2 linked regions of the Peribacillus sp. FSL E2-0218 genome follow. The protein of the gene in region 1 interacts with the protein of each later gene in a pairwise test. Links are inferred from orthologs where the notes say so. Each region holds a gene or a part of one and is shown on either strand. Other genes may lie near its edges.

Region 1 (5,135 bases):
GAATATAATAGACAAGTCCAATAATGACAGCGATGGTGATGATGTAGAAAAACCACATTTGTCCTTGTAGAATTCCCCATGCTGCCCCACGATTACGATGCGAGGTAATATATAGAAGGTTTTCAATAATTTCAATGCTTTCTCCGTACTCCATTTTTTTCACAATCATCCATTTTGTCAGCTGATCGAGAGCAATGACCAAAAGGGCAATTAAATAATAAAACACATTTTTTCCCCCAAACTAATCAAATCTTCACTTTTGAATTGTAGCATAAACTAGAAATAATGACTAATCCGAAAAGTATAAAACCATGACAATATCGCTTTATGGGATGTGCCTTATTTGCATGATCATAATTGAATTGTTTTAAAAATCCAGACTTTGCAAATAGAGAACGACTAATTCGAAGATAAGGCATGGAGTTTGGCTACAGTTTTGAAGTTTATCCTTAGACTGTTCCAAGCCAATGCTGGCGCTCCCTTATCCAGAGGGCGGTTCGTGAGCTTCTTCGGCTTTTAGCCTGTGGGGTCTCACGCAGACGCGTATCTCCTTGGCGGCAGTCTCGCACATCCGCTCCAATTTTACCTTTATTTTTCCTTAGATAGATGCCCATTGCCTATTCATTCAGCTCGACTGAGACCGTAACACCTGGAAAGACACATGAAAATCCATCCTTGGCTCCATTTGTTGAACAGGAGATTAAACATGTCGGAATACCCAGGCCACAGATGCAACATATAAAACAGCCGCGATAGCAAGCTACCTATTAAATTAAACAAAGTGATTGTACCGGCTTTACCCTATACACGTTCTCGATCAAAAGAAGGGTTCTTTCGCACACATGACTATCTAAAATGGGCTTACCTGCTTCAAAACCTATCTAACATTAAAAAGGCTTCGAAATGTAATCATTTCGAAGCCTTTTTGTATACAAGCTGACCGGACCCTTCATAGAGAGTCCCGCCGCATGCCTTCTGGAATCATTGATTCACATAATGCTCTTTCACTACTGTTGCACAACGCGGGCATAGTGTCGGATGTTCCTCCACTTGACCCACTTGTTTGGAAACATTCCAGCAACGCTCACATGTTTCACCTTCGGCTTTTGTCACCGCGATCGCCATATCCTCTAGTTTAACCGCTTCTGATGGTGCACTTGACACATCTCCAGCAAGTTCGAATTCGGATACGATGAATAACTGTTCAAAGCTCTCCTTGATGCTATCAAGCAGATTTTTCGTTTCTTCATTCACGTAAACCTTCACTTTTGCGTTCAGCGATTTACCGATGATTTTCTGATTGCGAGCCTCTTCTAATGCTTTCAGTACGTTGTCACGCACGTTCATGAAAGCCGTCCATTTTTCTTCGATGGCTTGTGCATCATCAACGTGAATTTCTTCAGGCATCCATGTCAATTGGACACTTTCTTCCGTTACACCAGGAATGAACGCCCATACTTCATCAGCCGTATGCGAAAGGATTGGCGACACCAATTTCGTCAAGCTTACCAATGATTCGTATAGCACCGTTTGAATGGCCATACGCTCTTTACCATTTGGTGCTTCACAATATAAAATGTCTTTCGCATAATCAAGATAAAACGAACTCAAATCCTGTGTACAGAAATTATTGACCATATTATAAATGGTCGCAAACTCATAATTTTCATAACTTAATTTGGACTGAGTGATCAGCTTATTCAATTTGACCAGCATGTAACGGTCCACTTCAGGCAGTTCATCGATTGCCACTTTATCGGTTTCCGGATTGAATCCATCCAAATTCCCCAGTAGGAAGCGGAATGTATTGCGGATTTTACGATACACTTCCGAGACTTGTTTAAGGATAGGATCTGAAACCCTGACATCTGATTGGTAATCGACAGAAGCGACCCAAAGGCGTAATATATCTGCACCAAGCTGGTTCATGACCTTGGATGGCAGGACGACGTTCCCAATCGATTTACTCATTTTGCGGCCTTCTCCATCCAAAGCGAATCCATGGCTCAGCACGCCTTTATAGGGTGCTTTTCCTGTTACGGCAACACTTGTTGAAAGTGAAGAGTTAAACCAGCCGCGATATTGATCCGAACCTTCTAAATAAAGATCGGCAGGACGCTGCAAGTCTTCCCTTTCTTCAAGAACAGCTTGATGAGATGAGCCGGAATCGAACCATACGTCCATGATATCCGTTTCTTTCGTGAAGATGCCATTTGGGCTGCCTTCATGAGTGAAGCCTTCCGGAAGTAACTCTTTTGCTTCCCGTTCGAACCAGATGTTTGAACCGTGTTCACGGAAAAGGTTTGAAATATGATTGATCGTTTCATCGGTAATGATCGGCTCGCCATTTTCTGCATAAAGGACAGGAATCGGTACACCCCATGCACGTTGACGGGAGATACACCAATCTCCGCGGTCACGGACCATATTGAATAGCCGCGTTTCCCCCCAAGCGGGAACCCATTTCGTTTCTTCGATGGCCTCCAAAAGCTCACTGCGGAAGTCTTTGATTGATGCGAACCATTGTGCAGTTGCCCGGAAAATCGTCGGTTTCTTCGTCCGCCAATCATGTGGATAAGAGTGAGTGATGAACGTCAAGTTTAATAACGCGCCAGCTTCGGTTAATTTTTCTGTAATCGGTTTATTTGCTTGATCATAGAATAATCCAGCGAATTCACCGGCCTCTTCTGTCATGACCCCTTTCTCATCCACGGGGCAAAGGACATCCAAGCCGTATTTTTGTCCGATGATAAAATCATCTTCACCATGTCCTGGAGCCGTATGGACACAGCCCGTGCCAGCTTCCGTCGTAACATGTTCACCCAGCATCACTAAAGATTCGCGATCATAAAGAGGATGTTTGGCACCTGCCCGGTCCAATTCGCTCCCTTTTACCGTTTTCACAACGGTTGGGTTATCCCAGCCAAGCGTTTCGGTCACGGACTCAAGAAGAGCTTCAGCAATTAAGAACTTTTCATTTTCGACTGCCACTACGACGTAATTTAATTGCGGGTGCAACGAGATACCAAGGTTAGCAGGAATCGTCCAAGGAGTTGTCGTCCAAATGATGATTTTAACTCCTTCTTCAATTACTCCTTTGCCATCCGTTACTTCAAAAGCAACATAGATTGACGCAGAACGTTTATCTTGGTATTCAATTTCAGCTTCCGCAAGTGCTGATTCACTGGAAGGTGACCAATAAACAGGTTTTTTCCCTTTATAAATATAGCCTTTTTTCGCCATATCGCCGAAGACCTTGATTTGCTGGGCTTCATATTCAGGCTTTAATGTGATGTAAGGGTTATCCCAATCCCCGCGAACCCCAATTCTCTTAAACTGTTCACGTTGATTGTCGATCTGAACATAAGCATACTCTTCACAAAGCTTCCTGAATTCGGCTACACTCATTTCTTTCCGCTTAACACCTTTTTTAGTCAAGGCCGTTTCGATCGGAAGGCCGTGCGTATCCCAACCAGGAACATACGGTGCTTGAAAACCGCTCATTGATTTAAAGCGGACAATGAAATCTTTTAAAACCTTGTTCATCGCGTGACCCATATGGATATCACCGTTAGCGTATGGCGGTCCGTCATGTAAAATGAATAAAGGGCGTCCTGCCGTTTGTTCCTGCACCTTTTTATAAATATTCATTTCTTTCCATTTCTCTTGAATCTCCGGCTCTCGTTTTGGTAAATTTCCACGCATTGGAAATTCCGTTTTTGGCATCAATAAGGTATCTTTGTATTCCATCGTTACATCCTCCATCCGTCTTTACACAATTTCATTGGCACCCAAAACTCCTCCAGGCAAAATAAAAAGCCTTCTCATCCCTAAAAAAGGGACGAGAAAGCTTTGCTTCCCGCGGTACCACCCTGGCTAGAAAGATTCACAAAGTGAATCCAACCTCTCGAGCATTCGTAACGTGAATGAAACGCTTCGTTTACTTGCTGCAAAAGCAGGTTCAACTCAGAACTCGAGGGTGATCTTCAATATCTTCGCTTATTCCAGGCTCTCACCATCCCCGGTCGCTATTAATAAGCATGTGAAGAATTTACTTTCCCTGTCATCGTCTAAAGTAATCATGAATTGTATTGTTAAAAAATTATATGCGAAAAAAGTGTTGAAAGTCAAGGAATCGTTTAAATTTCCTCTTCCACTCTCTCATTTAATTCTATTTCAGTCGCATCCACTTCGTAATCAAGAAGGTGGTCCCAATCATCATTGTCCAGCAAATCCAACTGTGCACCGACAAGCATTTTGAAACGGGTCCGGAATACTTTGGATTGTTTTTTCAAGTCTTCGATGTCCATCGCGATTTTCCTAGCCTTCACAAGTGACTCATTGACGATCCGATCGGCATTTTTCTCTGCTTCCTTAATGATCAGCTTCGCTTCTTTTTGGGCGTTGCGCCTTAATTCCTCAGCTGCTTCTTGTGCGACAATAATCGACTTATTAAGTGTACCCTCGATTGTCGTAAAATGTCCCAAACGATCATAAGTCTCGTTCAGTTTATCTTCAAGTTCTTTTTTCTCCCTCAATATCAGTTCATAATCTTTAATGACCTGGTCGAGAAACTCATTAACTTCATCTTCATCATACCCTCGAAATACTTTATTAAATTCCTTATTATGTATATCTATCGGGGTTAAGGGCATTACGGCACCTCCAGAACGGTTTCTACTCTAGTATATTAAAACTCTATATTCGACAATAAATGTCCAAATCCTGCTTAATCTTGAATTATTTTTGCCTGCCTAACGAGATTCTCCACTTATCCTTCTTGGTTTTTCCATCTATCGACAGTATCTTGCACCTGCCAAACCCCCTGATGGATAACGTATCCCCCTCGCGGCATTCTTCAGAAACATTTTCCGTTTGCTTGAAATTGACCTTCACTTTACCTGACGTTACCAGGGCTTGCGTTTTTTGGCGGGAGATATTCAGCACGGCAGAAAGCACACTATCCAGCCTTAGGGAACTGACGGTGGTGACTTGTTCTTCCCATTTATCTTGGACTTGGATGATATTCCCGATAGGAAGCCGTTTTATGGCAACGGAAGCTTTACCGATCTTCTCCAGGTTCCCAGTGAGATAGGCATCCATCTCCTCGGCCGCAATAAATTGAATATGCTCCT
Region 2 (3,926 bases), 3.5 Mb from region 1 along the record:
TATTCACTCCTTATCATTTATCTGAATTTACCTTATAAATAAAAACAACAATATCAATTGTGATCAATGATTCACAACTCACTGGCCACTTTCCGTATAATAACATGAATTTTCAGACAATGTAAGATGTATTTATATACTAATAAAATAAAAACGCTTACAATTGTATGATTTTCGTAGGGTTTTATCCAAGTAATATCATGATTTGTATTATTCTAGTATATGTTCTATGTGTATTTTTTCACTTTAAGCTCCATCTTTCATATCAAAACAGGTAATAATTGATCTAATATTCAGATTGTTCGTTGCGATTTTTAGGTATATCATGAAAGAATCACCCAAAGGCAGATCGTTTCAATCATTCATTTATACTATCAGATGTCCCAATTACCGATAAGGAGAGCGAAATCAATGACAACTTCACTAACAGTCGATCATGAAGAATTACAGGCAGCAAAAGAATATGTAAGGCACGTATACGCACAGGTTAAGGAGCGTAATCCACATGAAAGTGAATTCCATCAAGCGGTCAAAGAAATATTCCTTTCACTTGTCCCCGTATTTGCAAAACACCCCATATATATGAAAAATGGAATATTACAAAGATTGGTCGAACCCGAAAGAATGATCAACTTCCGCGTTTCCTGGGTCGATGACCTAGGCAATGTCCAAGTCAATCGTGGTTTTCGTGTTCAATTCAACAGTGCAATCGGTCCATTCAAAGGCGGTCTGCGCTTCCACCCCACAGTCAATTCAAGTATCATAAAGTTCCTTGGTTTCGAGCAAATCTTTAAAAACTCTCTTACAGGCCAGCCGATTGGAGGAGGAAAAGGCGGGTCGGACTTCGATCCGAAAGGCAAATCAGATTCGGAAATCATGCGCTTTTGCCAAAGCTTCATGTCGGAACTCGGTCGCTATATCGGGCCGGACACAGACATACCAGCTGGAGATATCGGGGTCGGCGCCAGGGAAATCGGTTATCTTTTTGGTCAATATAAAAAGATGCAAGGCAGCTACCATGCTGGAGTTTTAACCGGAAAAGGATTAAGCTACGGCGGAAGCTTGGCCCGTACCGAAGCGACTGGTTATGGGACGGTTTACTTCGTCGAGGAGATGCTTAAGGACAAAGGCTTACAATTCCATGGCAGCACGGTTGTCGTTTCCGGATCTGGAAATGTCTCCATTTATGCAATGGAAAAAGCTGCACAACTGGGAGCTAAGGTTGTTGCTTGCAGTGATTCCAATGGCTACATCTATGATGAAAATGGCCTGGACCTTGATACGATTAGACATTTAAAAGAAGTGGGCCGAAAAAGGTTGAGTGAGTATGTCCATGCACATCCGGAAGCTGAATACAATGAAGGCAGCTACGGCATTTGGTCCGTACCTTGTGATATCGCCCTTCCTTGTGCCACACAAAATGAAATGGATGAAGAAGCGGCAAAATTATTGATCAAAAATAATGTGAAAGCAGTCGGTGAAGGTGCCAACATGCCTTCAACGCTTGAGGCAATTGATGTATTCCTTAATAATGGCATTCTTTTTGGGCCTGCAAAAGCGGCAAATGCAGGCGGAGTAGCTGTGTCTGCCCTTGAAATGGCTCAAAACAGTGCCAGGATGCCTTGGACGTTTGAAGAAGTCGATACAAAATTATACGGCATCATGAAAAACATCTATAAAAACAGTATAGAAGCCGCAGAAGAATACGGTGAGCCTGGTAACTTGGTTGTGGGTGCCAATATTGCTGGATTCCTTAAAGTGGCGGATGCCATGCTTACTCAAGGGATACTCTAGCTTTAAGCTAAATCATGAAGCGGTCCTACACATGGGCCGCTTTACTTTTGCAATATAATGTCCGTCTTTTCACCGCGCCCGCTCATTCTCCCCACATAGGAATGTACATTCAAATCATATAGCCCTTATGAAATTACTAAGCGTTAGTAAGTCCAGCGGCATCTGAAAGACACGTATGCAGCGTTTCCGAGACGCAGAAAACCTCTCAAAAATAGAGTGCCGGATTAGCTCCGGCACTCTCAAAATTTGTTTTTTTATTTTTTCGTGACTAATTTCAGCGGTACGGAAATGGTCTCGTCCACTTTGTCGCCTTTCAAGATCTTTTCCGCTGCATTAACCGCCTCTTCGCCGATAAGGGCAGGTTGCTGGGCAATTGTCGCTTGTAGTTCACCGTTCTCGACTGCCTTCAATGCATCATCATTGCCATCGAAGCCAACCACGATGATATCTTTGCCTGCTGCCTTGATCGCTTCAATGGCACCTAATGCCATTTCATCATTATGAGCGAATACCGCTTGGATATCTTTATTGCCTTGCAGGATATTTTCCATTACGTTAAGGCCTTTTGTCCGGTCGAATTCTGCCGTCTGGCTTGTCACGACATCCAATTGCTTGTCCGCAAGATTATGGAAGCCTTTTCCGCGTTCGCGAGTTGCTGACGCTCCTGATACACCTTCAAGCTCCACTACCTTTGCTTTTTCGCCAAGCTCTTTGACTAGGTATTCCGCGGCCATTTCCCCACCAGCGACATTATCGGAGGCGATGAATGTTTTGATATCGCCTTCATCGGATGAGCGGTCTATCGTAATGACAGGAATGCCAGCTTCATTTGCAGATTGAACGGCTGAAGATATTGCCGCTGAGTCTGTTGGATTTACAAGAAGGACATCCACCTTTTGCAGGATTAAATCTTCAATTCCGCTGATTTGTTTAGCCGTATCATCCTGGGCATCAACAACAGTGACTTTCATGCCTTTTTCTTTTGCCTCTTTTTCAACCCCATCTTTTAATGAAACGAAGAACGGATTGTTTAAAGTTGAAATGCTGACACCGATCTTCAATCCTTTTACAGAGTCTTTCTTTTCTTTTTTATCATCTTTCAGACCCGAATCCATTGAGCATGCAGCCAAGACCATTAATGATAGGATCATGATGATCGATACGATTTTTTTCATAAATTACACCCCTGCTTATGATTTTTTACGGTCAAGTAAGACCGCGATTAATATAACTGCACCTTTTACCACTTGCTGGTAGAAAGAGGATACACCAAGTAAATTCATTCCGTTATTCAAGGTACCGATGATCAGGACCCCCACGAGCGTGCCGAACAATCGGCCTTTACCGCCTGATAGGCTTGTCCCGCCGAGCACCACGGCTGCGATGGCATCCATTTCATAGGATTGCCCCGCCGTTGGCTGTGCCGAATTCAGACGCGAGGTCAAGATCGCACCGGCAATGGCGGCCATCGTACCTGCCAGCCCATATATGGCCACCTTCACGCGATCGACTTTGATCCCGGAAATACGGGAAGCCTTTTCATTTCCGCCAATGGCATAAGTTTTGCGGCCAAATGATGTTTTGTGAAGCAGGAACCATAGGATGAAAAACGCGATGATCATCACGACCGCCGGTACCGGCAAGCCTAGGAAGTACCCTCTCCCAAGCATTTGGAACGCGACCGAGTCACCAATACCCGTGATCGGCTTCCCGTCCGTATAGACGAGCGTCAGGCCTCGGAAAATTGTCATCGTAGCCAATGTAACGATGAAAGGAGCCATTTTACCTTTTGATACGAGAATTCCATTGATTACACCCATAATTGCACCAAGTAATATACCTACCAATATGGCAAGGATCGGGTCCATTCCCGAGACCATCATGCCAGCCATAAGCGCGCTGGACAGTGCCAGAATGGAACCGACGGACAAGTCGATGCCGCCTGTCAGTATGATGAAGGTCATCCCGAATGCAATAAGTGCATTGATGGAGGTTTGACGCAATAGATTCAAAATATTGTTCGGTTCCATGAATGATGGATTTAATACGGTTATTACGATAAATAATAGAACCAAGGCGAGTAACGGCCCGAATTTTTGCCAGATCCCGCTTTTTCCTGTAGCCTCAAGTTT

Evidence for each region. The genes of interacting proteins can lie anywhere in the genome.
Region 2: the proteins of ileS (region 1) and rbsB interact in binary tests that used the Escherichia coli proteins (3 or more experiments, as listed by UniProt). The link is inferred for Peribacillus sp. FSL E2-0218 from one-to-one orthologs.

The regions. Positions count from the first base shown.
Region 1 is NZ_CP150304.1:1,632,649-1,637,783, reverse strand. Bases 782-4,092 are described here. They hold ileS (isoleucine--tRNA ligase), read right to left. Parts: upstream 3,751-4,092; coding sequence 982-3,750; downstream 782-981. Also shown: lspA (signal peptidase II), read right to left, coding at 1-226; MHI53_RS07895 (DivIVA domain-containing protein), read right to left, coding at 4,140-4,655; MHI53_RS07890 (RNA-binding protein), read right to left, coding at 4,741-5,135. UniProt on the Escherichia coli protein: Catalyzes the attachment of isoleucine to tRNA(Ile). As IleRS can inadvertently accommodate and process structurally similar amino acids such as valine, to avoid such errors it has two additional distinct tRNA(Ile)-dependent editing activities.
Region 2 is NZ_CP150304.1:5,119,071-5,122,996, forward strand. Bases 1,010-3,926 are described here. They hold rbsB (ribose ABC transporter substrate-binding protein RbsB), read right to left. Parts: upstream 2,970-3,926; coding sequence 2,049-2,969; downstream 1,010-2,048. Other genes in these bases: gdhA (NADP-specific glutamate dehydrogenase), read left to right, coding at 1,010-1,794; rbsC (ribose ABC transporter permease), read right to left, coding at 2,985-3,926. Outside these bases: more of gdhA, read left to right, coding at 412-1,009. UniProt on the Escherichia coli protein: Part of the ABC transporter complex RbsABC involved in ribose import. Binds ribose. Also serves as the primary chemoreceptor for chemotaxis.